One region of the Stutzerimonas balearica DSM 6083 genome, then DNA from elsewhere that is predicted to be linked to it. Evidence: predicted binding sites of a transcription regulator. Region 1 holds the regulator's gene; each other region holds the start of a gene.
What was found. The regulator sigma-54, encoded in region 1, starts transcription at its own class of promoters, with help from an activator protein. The targets are predictions, from matches to a motif close to ANTGGCATNNANNTTGCTNT.
Positions count from the first base shown of each region.

Region 2: the regulator sigma-54 is predicted to act here: its motif matches at 3,523-3,542, upstream of glnK (P-II family nitrogen regulator).
Region 3: the regulator sigma-54 is predicted to act here: its motif matches at 3,510-3,529, upstream of nirB (nitrite reductase large subunit NirB).

Region 1 is NZ_CP007511.1:3,441,306-3,446,448, forward strand. It holds gene CL52_RS15920 (KpsF/GutQ family sugar-phosphate isomerase) at 1-551, shown strand, start outside; gene kdsC (3-deoxy-manno-octulosonate-8-phosphatase KdsC) at 551-1,075, shown strand; gene lptC (LPS export ABC transporter periplasmic protein LptC) at 1,087-1,659, shown strand; gene lptA (lipopolysaccharide transport periplasmic protein LptA) at 1,646-2,191, shown strand; gene lptB (LPS export ABC transporter ATP-binding protein) at 2,191-2,916, shown strand; gene CL52_RS15945 (RNA polymerase factor sigma-54) at 3,065-4,570, shown strand; gene hpf (ribosome hibernation-promoting factor, HPF/YfiA family) at 4,650-4,958, shown strand; gene ptsN (PTS IIA-like nitrogen regulatory protein PtsN) at 4,964-5,143, shown strand, end outside.
Region 2 is NZ_CP007511.1:503,759-508,901, forward strand. It holds gene CL52_RS02265 (BCCT family transporter) at 1-1,419, opposite strand, end outside; gene CL52_RS02270 (YifB family Mg chelatase-like AAA ATPase) at 1,536-3,032, opposite strand; gene CL52_RS02275 (accessory factor UbiK family protein) at 3,064-3,327, opposite strand; gene glnK (P-II family nitrogen regulator) at 3,718-4,056, shown strand; gene CL52_RS02285 (ammonium transporter) at 4,094-5,143, shown strand, end outside.
Region 3 is NZ_CP007511.1:2,153,862-2,159,004, forward strand. It holds gene CL52_RS09790 (DUF1365 domain-containing protein) at 1-567, shown strand, start outside; gene CL52_RS09795 (SAM-dependent methyltransferase) at 554-1,864, shown strand; gene CL52_RS09800 (methyl-accepting chemotaxis protein) at 1,861-3,351, shown strand; gene nirB (nitrite reductase large subunit NirB) at 3,804-5,143, shown strand, end outside.

The DNA of each region.
Region 1 (5,143 bases):
CCAGCGTCGCGGCCGAGGCCTGTCCGCTCAACCTGGCGCCAACCTCCTCGACCACCGCGAGCCTGGTGCTCGGCGATGCGCTGGCCATCGCCCTGCTCGAGGCCCGTGGTTTCACCGCAGAAGACTTCGCTTTTTCCCATCCCGGCGGCGCGCTGGGCCGGCGACTCTTGCTGAAGGTCGAACATGTCATGCACAGCGGCGCCCGCTTGCCATGCGTCAAGCGCGGCACGGCGCTGCGCGACGCACTGCTGGAAATGACCCAGAAAGGCCTGGGCATGACCGTTGTCCTGGAAGACGACGGGCGCCTGGCCGGTATCTTCACCGACGGCGACCTGCGCCGCACACTGGACCGCGGCATCGATTTCCAGCAGGCGCTGATCGACCAGGTAATGACCATGCACGGCAAGACCGCTACGCCCGACATGCTGGCCGCCGAGGCGTTGAAGATCATGGAAGACCATAAGATCAACGCGCTTGTCGTGGTCGACGACAGCGACCACCCGGTTGGCGCACTGAACATGCACGACCTGCTGCGCGCCGGGGTACTGTGATGCAAGCTGACCTGCTCGAACGCGCCCGCCAGATCCGCCTGGCCATTTTCGATGTCGATGGCGTACTGACCGATGGTCGCCTGTACTTTCTGACCGATGGCAGCGAGTTCAAGACCTTCAACACACTCGACGGCCACGGCATCAAGATGCTGATCAACTCCGGCGTGCGTACCGCGATCATCAGCGGCCGCAAGACACCGGTGGTCGAGCGCCGCGCGCAGAACCTGGGCATCCAGCATCTCTATCAGGGTCGCGAGGACAAACTCGTGGTACTCGATGAGCTGCTCGGCGAGCTGGGGCTGAACTATGCTCAGGTCGCCTACCTGGGCGACGACCTGCCGGATCTACCGGTGATTCGCCGCGTCGGCCTGGGCATGGCCGTGGCCAGTGCCGATCCCTTCGTGCGCCAACACGCGCATGGCGTGACCCAGGCGCGTGGCGGTGAAGGGGCAGCGCGCGAGTTCTGCGAGCTTATCCTCCAGGCACAGGGCAATCTCGAGGCGGCACAGGCCGCCTACCTATAGAGAGGAACACCATGCTGCAAAAGCTGCGCTTCCCGCTGTTGCTGGGCGTCATCGCCGCGCTGCTGGTGGCCGTGGGCTACTGGAACATCCGCCCGGAGAGTTTCATGCAGGAGCCTGTGCAGGCGACCTCGACAGAGCCGAGCATCGACTTCTACGTGGTCAACGCGCGCACCGTGCAGTATCAGCCGGGCGGCAAGCGCCACTACGAACTACGCAGCGAGCGCATGGAACACATCAAGGCGAGCGACGTCAGCCTGCTTACCCGTCCCGACCTGCTGGCCTATCGCGGCACGGAGCTTCCGTGGCACGTGCGCAGCGAGCGAGGCGAAGTGTCACCAGGCGGCGAACAGGTCGAACTCATCGATGACGTGGTCGTCGAGCGCACCGACGCCAAGGGACGCCCGACCGTCGTGACCACCAGCCGCATGACGGTGTGGCCGGAGAAGGATTACGCCGAAACCCGCCAAGCCGTTAGAATCGACGCCGCCAACGGTGTTACCACCGCCAATGGAATGAAAGCGTACCTGGATGACGGCAGGATGCTCCTGCTGTCCAACGTAAGAGGCCAGCATGAGCTGCGTTAAGACCCTTCCCCTCCTGCTCGGTTTGAGCGCCTATCTGCTCGGCAGCTCCGCCTGGGCACTTCCCGAGGATCGCGATCAGCCGATTCGCGTGCAGGCCGATACCGCCGAACTGGATGACCGACAGGGCGTCGCGGTCTATCGCGGCGACGTGGTCATTACCCAGGGCACGATGAAGATCACTGGTGACACCGTCACCATCACCCAGAACGAGAATGGCGACGTCGAGGTATTCACCTCGATCGGCAAGCCCGCCTACTACGAGCAGAAGCCGGCGGTCGACAAGGACATCGTCAAGGCTTACGGCCTGACCATCCAGTACTTCGCCGCGAACGAGCGCATCGTGCTGATCGACCAGGCGAAGGTCGTCCAGGAAGGCAATACCTTCGAAGGCGAGAAGATCGTCTATGACACCCGCCGGCAGATCGTCAACGCGGGCCGCGCGAGCAATGCCGAAGTGACCACGCCGCGTCCGCGTGTCGACATGGTCATCCAGCCGCGCAAGAAGGATCAGCCAGCAGAGCAGGCGCAGTAATGGCCGTACTCAAAGCGCAGCATCTGGCCAAGAGCTACAAGAGCCGCCAGGTCGTCCGTGACGTCAGCCTGTCCATCGAGAGCGGCCAGATCGTGGGCCTCCTTGGCCCCAACGGCGCAGGCAAGACCACCTGCTTCTACATGATCGTCGGCCTGGTCGGCGCCGACCAGGGACGCGTGCTGATCGATCAGCAGGACGTCACCCACCTGCCAATGCACGGCCGGGCGCGTGCCGGCATCGGCTACCTGCCCCAGGAAGCATCGATCTTTCGCAAGCTTTCGGTGGCCGACAACATCATGGCCATCCTCGAAACGCGCAAGGATCTCGACCGCGCCGGCCGCCAGCAGGCGCTCGAAGCGCTGCTGCAGGAATTTCATATCAGCCACATCTGCGACAGCCTCGGCATGAGCCTGTCCGGCGGCGAACGCCGACGCGTCGAAATCGCTCGCGCGCTGGCAACGTCGCCGAAGTTCATCCTGCTTGACGAACCCTTTGCCGGCGTGGACCCGATTTCGGTCGGCGACATCAAGCAGATCATCCACCATCTCAAGGCCAAGGGCATCGGCGTGCTGATAACCGATCACAATGTGCGCGAGACCCTGGATATCTGCGAGACGGCCTACATCGTCAACGATGGCCGACTGATCGCCGAAGGCGATGCCGAGACGATTCTGGCCAACCAGTTGGTCAAGGAAGTCTATCTGGGCCACGAATTCCGCCTGTGAGCTCCTTTTTAACGGTTTAAACGGCAACCAGGCCTAGGCAAGGGCTTCGCAGGTAGGCATATAATTTGCTTTCCCGGCGGCGCAACGCGCGCCAGCGATTAGGAACAGGCGCACCAGCGCCGGCATCAAAGGTTCGAAGTCCTCTGCCATGAAACCATCGCTAGTCCTGAAGATGGGCCAGCAGCTGACCATGACGCCTCAGCTGCAACAAGCCATTCGATTGCTCCAGCTTTCAACGCTGGATCTGCAACAGGAAATCCAGGAGGCCCTGGATTCTAACCCGATGCTCGAGCGCGAGGAGGACGGCGACGACTACGACGGCGCCGACCCGATGGCCGAAGCCAGCGAAGCGGGGAGCAGCACCGGAGACAACGACCAGCCTGCTCTCGACAGCCGCTACGAAGAGACCAGCCACTCGGCCGAGAGCCTGGACGATAACGAATGGAGCGAGCGAATTCCCAGCGAGCTGCCTGTCGATACCGCCTGGGAAGATATCTACCAGACCAGCGCCAGCAGCCTGCCGGCCAGCGACGATGACGAGTGGGATTTCACCACGCGCACCCCGACGGGCCTCAGCCTTCAGGCCCACCTGCTCTGGCAGCTCAATCTCACGCCGATGAGCGATACCGATCGCCTGATCGCCACCTCGATCATCGACGGCATCAACGACCAGGGTTATCTGGAAGAGAGCCTGGAAGACATTCTCGCGTCGATCGACCCCGAACTCGATGTGGAGATGGACGAGATCGAGGTCGTTCTGCACCGCGTACAGCAGTTCGAGCCTGCCGGTATCGGGGCCCGCGATCTGCGCGAATGCCTGCTGCTGCAGTTGCGCCAGCTGCCGTCGAACACCGCCTGGCTTGCCGAAGCGCAACGCCTGGTCAGCGACTACCTCGACGTGCTCGGCAACCGCGACTACAGCGCTCTAATGCGTCGCATGAAGCTCAAGGAAGACGAGCTGCGCCAGGTCATCGAACTCGTGCAATCTCTCAACCCCAGGCCCGGCTCGCAGATCGAAGCCAGCGAACCGGAGTATGTCGTCCCGGATGTCATCGTGCGCAAGCACAACGGCCGCTGGCTGGTCGAGCTCAATCAGGAAGCCATGCCGCGCCTGCGCGTCAATCCGCAGTACGCCGGCTTCGTCAAGCGAGCCGATACGAGCGCCGACAACACGTTCATGCGAAATCAGCTGCAGGAGGCGCGCTGGTTCATCAAGAGCCTGCTGAGCCGCAACGAGACCCTGATGAAAGTGGCGACCCAGATCGTCGAGCATCAGCGCGGTTTTCTCGAGCACGGCGAAGAGGCAATGAAGCCCCTGGTCCTGCATGACATCGCCGAAGCCGTCGGCATGCACGAGTCGACCATTTCGCGCGTCACGACACAGAAATACATGCATACGCCGCGCGGCATCTACGAGCTCAAGTACTTTTTCTCCAGCCACGTAAGCACAACCGAAGGCGGCGAATGCTCGTCGACGGCGATCCGCGCGATCATCAAGAAACTGGTTGCCGCGGAAAACCCGAAAAAGCCATTGAGCGACAGCAAGATCGCTGGTTTACTGGAGGCACAAGGCATTCAGGTAGCGCGTCGTACCGTGGCGAAATATCGCGAATCACTGGGCATCGCGCCGTCAAGTGAGCGAAAGCGACTGTAGACGAACACGGCTGGTTCGGAAGGTTTGGATGGCAGACCGAGGTCTGCCTCTTCTGCGGAAAGCAACAAGGAGAAGCAGTATGCAAATCAACATCAGCGGTCTTCATCTGGAAGTGACTGATGCCCTGCGCAGCTATGTCGAGGAGAAGTTCGAGCGGCTTTCGCGCCACTTCGACCGCATCATCAGCGTTCAGGTGTTCCTGCAGGTTGAAAAGCTCAAGCAGAAAGCCGAAGGCACGCTGCATATCGCCGGGCGCGAGGTTGTGGCCAATGCCGAACACGAAGACATGTATGCCGCCATCGACCTGCTGGTCGACAAGCTTGATCGTCAGCTGATCAAGCACAAGGAAAAGCAGCTCGACCACTCCCAGGGCGTCGTTGCCCGCTAATCGACATGATCCGACTCGAAAGCATCCTGACCCCCGGACGTTCGCTGGTGAACGTCCCGGGCGGCAGCAAGAAACGCGTACTCGAACAGATCGCCAAGGTGGTCGCCCAGGATATTCCGGACCTGGATTCGCAGACCATCTTCGAAAGCCTGGTGGCTCGCGAAAAGCTCGGATCCACGGGCTTC
Region 2 (5,143 bases), 1.4 Mb from region 1:
AGTCGCCGTCTGCAGCGCGGTCAGGCCGTCGGCGAGCAGCAGCGCGATCGCCACCGCGCCCATGGAGCCGGCCCAGAACACCCGTTGCCAGGTCGGCGTGCCCTGGTGGCCGCCCGAGGCGAGCATGTCGACGACCAACGCCCCGGAGTCGGCCGAAGTGACGAAGAACACCACGACCATGACGATCGCCACCAGCGAGACCAGCGACGAGAACGGGAACTGCTCGAGAAACACGAACAGGGCCAGCGCGCTGTCCTGCTCGATGGCCTTGCCGAGGCTATCGAGGTGTTCCCAGAGGATCATGTGGATGGCGGTGTCGCCGAACACGGTCATCCACAGCAGGGTGAAACCGGTCGGTACGAGCAGCACGCCGGCGACGAACTCGCGGATGGTCCGCCCGCGCGAGATGCGCGCGATGAACAGCCCGACGAAGGGCGACCAGGCCAGCCACCAGCCCCAGTAGAACAGCGTCCAGCCGCCGATCCAGTCATTCGGCTCGTAGGCGTAGAGGTTGAAGGTCTTGTTGATGATTTCCGAGAAGTAGCTGCCGGTGTTCTGCACGAAGGTCTGCAGGATGAACACCGTCGGTCCGGCGATCAGCACCATGAGCAGCAGCAGCAGGGCCAGCGACAGGTTCAGCTCCGACAGACGGCGCACGCCCTTGTCCAGGCCGGTGACGACGGAAATCGTCGCCAGCAGGGTGGTTGCGACGATCAGGCCGATCTGCACCGGTATCGACACCGGTACGCCGTACAGGTGATTGAGCCCGGTATTGATCTGCGTGACGCCCAGCCCGAGCGAGGTGGCGACCCCGAGCACCGTGCCGATGATGGCGAAGATGTCCACGGCATGGCCGATCGGGCCATAGATGCGTTCGCCGATCAGCGGGTAGAGCGCCGAGCGCAGCGTCAGGGGCAGGCCATGGCGATAGGCGAAGTAGGCCAGGATCATCGCCACGATCGCGTAGATCGCCCAGGCATGCAGCCCCCAGTGGAAGAAGGTGATCTTCATCGCTTCGCGCGCGGCGAGGGCCGTGCTGCCATCACCGATCGGTGGCGAGAGGAAGTGCATCACCGGCTCGGCGACACCGAAGAACATCAGGCCGATGCCCATCCCGGCCGAGAAGAGCATGGCGAACCAGGTCAGGTAGCTGTAGTCGGGCACGCTATGGTCGGGACCGAGCTTGATGTCGCCATAGCGACTCAGTGCTACCAGCGTGACCATCAGCAGGATCACCGCGACGGCAAGGATGTAGAGCCAACTGACGTTGGCGATGATCCAGGCCTGGGCATCGCTGAATACGGTTTGTGCGTTTTCCTGAAAGCCGATGCTGTAGATCAGCAAGGCCAGAAGGATGATGGCCGAGCCAAAGAAAACCGGCCGGTTGATGGTCGAGGGCGAGGACGTCTGGGCCTCCATGCTGCTCTCCTTTGATTAGCGTTCTTGGGAGTGGCCGCCTGTGGCGAAACGGTGAACCTTACCACAGACCATAGACTCGGCCCGGATGCTGCGCCTGTCGTGGAGCGGCCGGCGACTCAGCCGGTCGCCGCGGGGCGGTACTGCAGGGCTTCGGCGAGGTGCGCGCGGGTGATGCCCGGCGCCTGTTCGAGGTCGGCCAGGGTACGAGCCACCTTGAGCAGGCGATGCGCCGCGCGCAGCGAGAGCGCCAGCCGCTCGCAGGCCTTCTCCAGCCACTGCTGGTCCTCGGCGCTCAGCCGGCAGTGCTGGCGCAGGCCGGCGAGATCGAGAAAGGCATTGGCACAACCCTGACGCGCCTGCTGGACGGCACGTGCCGCGGCGACCTGGCCGGCCACCGTGGCGCTGCTCTGACCCTCGAGGCGCGGCGCGTTCAGCGAGGTGGCTTCGCGCGCGACCGTCAGGTGCAGGTCGATGCGGTCGAGCAGCGGGCCGGAGAGTTTGCCGCGATAGCGCTGGATCTGGTCCGGCGTGCAGCGGCAGCGGCCGCTGGGGTCGCCGAGATAGCCGCAGGGGCAGGGATTCATGGCGGCGACCAGCTGGAAGCGCGCGGGAAAGCGCACCTTGTCGCGAGCCCGGGCGATGACGATGTGCCCGGACTCCAGCGGTTCGCGCAGGACCTCGAGCACCTTGCGGTCGAACTCGGGGAGCTCGTCGAGAAACAGCACACCCTGGTGCGCCAGGGTGATTTCCCCGGGCTGCGGACGGCTGCCACCGCCGACCAGCGCCGGTCCCGAGGCGCTGTGATGCGGCTGTCGGAACGGTCGTTGTGGCCAGTGTTCGAGCGGACCATGGCCGGCCACCGATCGAATGGCGGCCACCTCCAGCGCCTCCTGCTCGCCGAGCGGCGGCAGGAGGCCCGGCAGACGGCTGGCCAGCAGCGTCTTGCCGGTTCCGGGCGGGCCGGAGAACAGCAGGTTGTGGGCACCGGCGGCGGCAATCAGCAGGCCGCGCTTGGCCGCCAGCTGGCCTTGCACGTCAGCCAGGTCGGGGTAGGGCAGCTCCTGGCGCAGGAGGCCTTCGGCCTGGTAGGGCGCCAGCGGTGTCTGGCCGGAGAAATGCGCAGCCACCTCCAGTAGATGATCGGCGGCGTAGACGGTCAGGCCTGAGGCCAGGCTGGCCTCCTCGGCGTTGGCTCGCGGCACCAGCAGGGCTCGGCCGGCGGCGCGTGCGGCGAGCGCTGCGGGCAGTACGCCCTGGACCGGGCGCAAGGCGCCGGACAGGGCGAGCTCGCCAAGGCATTCCAGTTGCGCCAGCGGTTCGCCCGGCAGCTGGCCGCTGGCGGCGAGGATGCCGAGCGCAATGGCCAGGTCGAAACGGCCGCCATCCTTCGGCAGGTCGGCCGGAGCCAGGTTCAGTGTGATGCGGCGGGCGGGAAAATCGAATCCCGAGGTGAGGATCGCGCTGCGCACGCGGTCCTTGCTTTCCTTGACAGCCGTCTCCGGCAGTCCGACCAGCGCCAGTGATGGCAGGCCGTTGGCCAGATGGGCTTCGACCGTGACCGCCGGCGCTTCGACGCCTATCTGGGCACGGCTGTGGACGAGGGCGAGGGACATTCGATCACTCCTTGATCGTGTCGCGCCCGGCTCATTCGGCCGGTGGCGGCGCGAGTTTTTCTTCCAATGCGGCGACCTTCGCCTCCAGGGCTTCGAGGCGGGCACGAGTGCGCGCGAGTACTACCATCTGGCTGTCGAACTCCTCGCGGCTGACGACATCCAGCTTGCTCAGCGCGCCTTGCAGGATGCCCTTGAGCTGAGCCTCGAACTCGGCGCGTGGCAGCGGGTTTTCGCCATTGAACAGGCGCGAGGCCTGGGAACCGATGGCATCGAGAAAGGCTTTGGGCGGCAACATGAGGGACGTACCTGTTGGTGAACCGGCCCGGCAGTGTAGCACGCGCCCTTGCACCTGCCGCCCGCCGGTCGCTGCACAGAATCCGGGCAACCGCTGCGCTGGCGATGCACTGAGTTGGTGCGTGGGCTGATGACATTTTGCCCTGCGGCTCACCTCGAAATGGCTGCAGCGCTTTTACGACGGGGGCTGGGCAAAAGTGGCACCGATTCTGCTTTGCTCCAACTGCCGGAGCGTTGCAGGTGCACGCCGCCGCAAAGGTCATTGAGCTGGTGGGTGATGTCGGGATGCGCCGCGGCGCCAGCCGAAGCGTTACAACAGCCAGACACTGCGCTTAGACTTGAACCCGGGTTCGTACTTCTGGGGCAAGTCCACCTAAACGGGAGAAGTTTCATGAAACTAGTCACTGCCATCATCAAGCCGTTCAAGCTGGACGACGTGCGCGAATCACTGTCGGAAATCGGCGTTCAGGGCATCACCGTAACCGAGGTCAAGGGCTTCGGCCGTCAGAAGGGGCATACCGAGCTCTACCGCGGCGCCGAGTACGTGGTCGACTTCCTGCCAAAGGTGAAGATCGACGTTGCCATCGCTGACGATCAGCTCGATCGCGTCATCGAGGCCATCACCAAGGCTGCCAACACCGGCAAGATCGGCGACGGCAAGATCTTCGTCGTCAACCTGGAGCAGGCGATCCGCATCCGTACCGGCGAAACCGATACCGACGCGATCTAAGCGCCCTCCGAACCCCCCGCCCCAGGAGTAAAACACCATGACTCTGCGTAAATTCGCAGGGCTAGGCGCCCTTTTGTCTCTGTTAAGCCCGAGCCTGGCCCTGGCGCAGGAGGCGACGCTCGATTCAGGCGACACGGCCTGGATGCTCACCGCCACCGCGCTGGTGCTGTTCATGACCATTCCCGGCCTGGCGTTGTTCTATAGCGGCATGGTCCGTTCGAAGAACGTGCTGTCGGTGATGATGCAGTGCTTCGCCATCACCGGCCTGATGAGCATCCTCTGGATGGTCTACGGCTACAGCCTGGCCTTCGACACCACCGGCATGGAAGCGGGCGTGACCAACTTCAGCTCCTTTGTCGGTGGGCTGGAGCGCGCCTTTCTCAGCGGCCTGACCGTCGACAGCCTGGTCGGCGCCTTCCCGGAAAGCGTGTTCATCACCTTCCAGATGACCTTCGCCATCATCACCCCGGCACTCATCGTCGGCGCCTTCGCCGAACGCATGAAATTCTCCGCGATGCTGGTGTTCATGACCGTATGGTTCACCCTCGTCTATGCGCCGATCGCGCACATGGTCTGGGCCGGTGACGGCGGCCTGATGTGGGACTGGGGCGTGCTGGACTTCGCCGGCGGCACCGTGGTGCACATCAATGCGGGCATCGCCGGCCTGGTGGCCTGCCTGGTGCTGGGCAAGCGCAAGGGTTACCCGACCACGCCGATGGCACCGCACAACCTGGGCTACACGCTGACCGGCGCCGCCATGCTGTGGATCGGCTGGTTCGGCTTCAACGCCGGTTCCGCAGTCGCCGCCAACGGCACTGCCGGGATGGCCATGCTGGTGACCCAGATCGCCACTGCCGCCGCCGCGCTGGCCTGGATGTTCGCCGAGTGGATGACGCACGGCAAACCCAGCGCACTGGGCATCGCTTCCGGCGTGGTTGCCGGTCTGGTGGCGATCACGCCGGCTGCCGGTACTGCCGGCCCGATGGGCGCGCTGGTGATCGGCCTGGCATCCGGGGTGATCTGCTTCTTCTGTGCCACCAGCCTCAAGCGCAAGCTCGGCTACGACGACTCGCTGGACGCCTTCGGC
Region 3 (5,143 bases), 1.3 Mb from region 1:
CGCGTGGCCGAAGCGCTCGGCAAGCGGATCGACGGGCCCATACGTGTGCTGACACAGCCGCGCAGCTGGGGGCTTTCGTTCAACCCGGTGAGCTTCTTCTATTGCTTCGATGCCGACGAGCAACTGCGCGCCGTGCTCTGCGAAGTGAGCAACACCCCCTGGCGCGAGCGGTATCACTACGTTCTGCCGGCCAATCAGGTCGGCAAGCTGCGCTGCAGCGTGGCCAAGACCTTCCACGTCTCGCCATTCCTGCCGCGCGAGCTGGAATACCGCATGCGTTTCACCATTCCCGGCCCGCAGCTGGCCGTGCACATGGAGGATTGGCAGGGCGAGACCCGCTTGTTCGACGCCACGCTCACCCTCGAACGCCAGGTGCTCGACCGCACTGCCCTGCACCGCCACCTGCTGGCCTTCCCCTGGATGACCGGCAAGACCCTGCTCGGCATCTACTGGCAGGCCCTGCGCCTGCTCGTCAAACGTGTCCCGCTGTTCGACCACACCGCCGCCATTGGCCACTACGGCGTCGCCACCTCGCAACCCAGGGAGCCCCGCGATGAAAAGCTCTAGCCTGTCTGTCAAAGCCAAACCGATGGCCACCAGCGGCCTGGCCAGCAGCCTGCTGCGGCGTATCGTCATCGGCCACCTGAAGCGCCTGCGCCACGGCGGGCTGACCTTGGTCGACGGCGGCCAGCGACTGCACTTCGGCGAGCGCGGGCTGCAGGCCGAGATCCGCGTGCAGGACGCCAACCTCTGGGGGCTGGTCGCCAGCAACGGCTCGATCGGCGCTGGCGAAGCCTATGTGCTGGGTTACTGGACCAGCCACGACGTGACGGCCGTGGTGCGCCTGTTCGTCGCCAACCTCGAGGTGCTGGACGGCATCGAGCGTGGCCTGGCGTTGTTCGGCCAGCCGGTGGTGCGCGCGCTGCACTGGTTCAACCGCAACACCCGCAGCGGCTCACGGCGCAACATCGCTGCGCACTACGACCTGGGCAACGACCTGTTCGAGCGCATGCTCGACCGCACCATGATGTATTCGGCGGCGATGTTCGAAAGCGTCGAAGACAGCCTCGAGCAGGCTCAGCTGAACAAGCTCGAGCGCATCTGCCGCAAGCTGGAGCTCGGCCCTGAGGACCATCTGCTGGAGATCGGCACCGGCTGGGGCAGCATGGCGCTCTACGCCGCGGTGCATTACGGCTGCCGGGTCACCACCACCACGCTGTCGCGCGAGCAGTACGCCTACACCCAGCGGCGCATCGAGGAGCAGGGCCTGCAGGATCGCATCACCCTCCTGCTCGAGGACTATCGCGACCTCGAAGGCCAGTTCGACAAGCTGGTGTCCATCGAGATGATCGAGGCAGTCGGGCACCGCTTCCTGCCGCAGTACTTCCGCCAGTGCGCGCGCCTGCTCAAACCCGATGGGCTGATGCTGCTGCAGGCGATCACCATCCGCGACCAGCGCTACGAACGCGCTCGGCGCAGCGTCGATTTCATCCAGCGTTACATCTTCCCCGGCGGCGCCCTGCCCTCGGTGCAGAAGATGGTCGACCTCGCCACGCGCGAAACCGACATGAACCTGGTGCACATGGAGGATTTCGGCGAGCACTATGCGCGCACCCTGCGCCTGTGGCACGACAACCTTCGCCAGGCGCGCCAGGAGCTCGAGCAGCTGGGCTACGACGAGCAGTTCTATCGGCTCTGGGAGTTCTACCTGTGCTACTGCGAGGGCGGCTTCCTCGAGCGGGCCATCGGCACCGCCCAGCTGCTGCTGGCCAAGCCCGCGGCGCACCCGGACGTGCTGGCGTTGCGCGCCGGCAGCGCGTACTCGGCCCAGCCTGGCCGCATCAAGCATCCGGAGCCGGCATGAAAGCGAACGACCTGCATGCCCATTTCCGCCAGGCCGACCGCATCATGCTCGGCGTGCTCTGGCTGCTGTTCGCCTATGCCCTGGGGCTGGCAGCGTTCAATGGTGGCTGGGCCCAGGCGCTGCTCATTGGCGGGCTCACCGCGGTCAGCGTCAGCGCCCTGCAGGCGTTGGTTCCCGGTGGGCGCCTGCTGCGCTGCACCGTCGCGGCCGCGTTCATGGTGATGTCGGCGCTGCACATCAACCTGGCGCACGGCCTGCTTGAAATGCACTTCGGCATCTTCGTGCTGCTGGCCTTTCTCGTTTATTACCGGGACTGGCTGCCCATCGTCGTCGCGGCGACCACCATCGCCGTGCATCATCTGGCGTTCTTCGCCCTGCAGCAGCAGGGCACGCCGGTTTATCTGGTACCAGCCGGCAGCTGGGGCGTGATCGCTCTGCACGCGGTGTATGTCGTGGTCGAGAGCGCCATTCTCGTCTACCTGGCGCTGCGCGCCGCACGTGAGGCGGCCGAGGGCGATGCCCTGATGGCGACTGTCGCCGGCATCACACGCGATGCGCAGCGCTTCGATCTGAGCGTGCGTCACCGCGGGCGCGGCCTGATCGCCGAACGCTTCAATGGTCTGCTCGTCCAGCTTGGGCAGTTGCTGCATTCGGCGCTTGCCGACGCGGGCCAGGTAGGCGCCTCTGCCGGACAGTTGCGCGAGGCCACCGCCACCCTGCGCAGCGGCGCGACCGGCCAGCTGGCCGAGGCCGCGCAGATGACCGAGGCCATGCAGCAGATGAGCCTGGCCATCGATGACGTTGCCGAGCATGCCGATCACGCCGCTAAGGCGGCCGCGGATGCCACCCGCCGCGCCACTGAAAGCCGTGCGTCGGTGGGCGCGGCGCTGAGCGAGATCGGCCGGCTCGCCGAGCACATCGAAGGGACCGATCAGCGGGTGCAAAGCCTGGTCGCCGAAGTTGCGGAGATCGGCCGCGTGCTCGACGTCATCAGTGCCATCGCTGCGCAAACCAACCTGCTGGCGCTCAACGCCGCTATCGAAGCGGCGCGCGCCGGCGACCAGGGCCGAGGCTTCGCGGTGGTGGCCGACGAGGTGCGCAGCCTCGCACGTCGGACTGCCGAGTCGACCGACGAAATCCAGGGCGTCATCGGCCGCCTGCAACTGCAGAGCCAGCAGGCCAGCCAGGCGATGCAGGAAAGCCGGCAGAGCGTGCAACGCTGCGTCGACGGCAGCCAGACCACGCGCGCGCTGCTGGAGGCCATCGGTGGCGAGATCGAGGCCATCTCGCGGATGAACGAGCTGATCGCTGCGGCCACGCATGAGCAGAGCGCAGTTTGTGCGGACGTCGCCAGCCATCTGCGCAACGTCCAGCATGTCGCCGAGCGCAACGCCGACGATGCCGGTCGGCTGGATGAACAGGCCGGCCAGCTGCACATCCTTTCCAGCCGCCTGGGGGCGATCGGCTCGCGGTTCCAACTGACCTGATCGCGCCCCCGAATGGGGAGTCGTACGGCCGTGGCGCACTCTCGTGGTTCATGCGCACTGGCCGGGTCGGCCCGGCCGGGGCTGTAGCGATAGCGCTCAGGTGACCCGGCAACGGCTCTGTGCCGCGCCTTTCCAGCCTTCGCCAGCGCTTTTCGGAATCTGGCACGCAACCTGCTTATCCCTAGGCACAGGCCGCTCCCGATGCGAGTGGCAGTCCCGGGTGGTCAGCGTCGACCACTGCGCCCCAAGGCGGCGGGACAGTGCGATCCGGGCAACGGGGCTCGGGCGAATCGACACAAGAAACCTACGAATACCAGGCAAAGGCGCCTGGGGCCGGCAGCGGCTCCAGGCGCCTTTTTGTTTTGCGGACCGAGCGGTCCGGCGGAGGAACGGCTGTGAATTCGATCGTCACCCCGATCAAGCGAGAAACCCTGATCATCGTCGGCAACGGCATGGTCGGCCACCACTGCGTCGAGCAACTGGTCGAGCGCGGCGCGCTGGGACGTTACCAGGTGCATGTCTACGGCGAGGAGCGCCAGCGCGCCTACGACCGCGTGCACCTGTCCGAATACTTCGGCGGCCGCGATGCCGAGTCGCTGGCCATGTGCGAGGCCGACTACTACACCAGCCACGGCGTGCAGGCGCACCTCGGCGTGCAGGTGCTGGAGATCGATCGCGAGCGCCGCGAAGTGCTTACCAGCGTCGGCCGCCAGCCTTACGACAAGCTGATTCTCGCCACCGGCTCCTATCCCTTCGTACCGCCTATTACCGGCGCCGAAGGCAATGCCCGGCTGGTCTACCGCACGCTTGAGGACCTTGATGCAATTCGTGCCGCCGCAGCCAGCGCCCGCCGCGGCGTGGTGGTCGGCGGCGGCCTGCTCGGCCTGGAAGCGGCCAATGCGCTCAAGTCCCTCGGCCTGGAAGCGCACGTGGTCGAGTTCGCCCCGCGGCTGATGCCGGTGCAGCTCGACGATGCCGGCGGCGCCGCGCTCAAGGCACGCATCGAGGCGCTGGGCGTGGGCGTGCACCTGTCGCGCGCCACCCAGGACATCATCGTCGGCGAGGAATACGCCTACCGCATGAACTTCCAGGACGGCGACTTCCTGGAAACCGACCTGATCGTCTTTTCCGCCGGCATCCGCCCGCAGGACGCGCTTGGTCGCGCCTGCGGGCTGGAAGTCGGGGCCCGCGGCGGCGTGGTGGTGGACAACGACTGCCGCACCTCGGACCCGGCGATCTTCGCCGTCGGTGAATGCGCCGCCTGGAACGGCAGCGTGTTCGGCCTGGTCGCGCCCGGCTACACCATGGCCCGCACCGTCGCCGCACAGCTGGCCGGCGAGGCGCACACGCCCTTCACCGGCGCCGACATGTCGACCAAGCTGAAGCTGCTCGGTGTCGACGTCGGCTCCATCGGCGATGCCCACGGCGCCACGCCCGGCAGCAAGAGCTACCGCTTCATCGACGAGGCCAGCGCCAGCTACCGCCGGCTGGTGGTCTCACCGGACGGCAAGACGGTGATCGGCGCCGTGCTGGTCGGCGACAACAGCTACTACGACACCCTGCTGCAATACGCGCAGAACGGCATCAAGCTGCCGGCCGAACCGTCGAGCCTGATCCTTCCGGCAGGCGAAGGCGCACCGGCGCTCGGTGCCGACGCCCTGCCGGACAGCGCCACCATCTGTTCGTGCCACAACGTCAGCAAGGGCGCGGTGTGCTGCCAGGTCGACGCCGGGGTCACCGACCTCGGCGAGCTGAAGGCCGCGACCAAGGCCGGTACCGGCTGCGGCGGCTG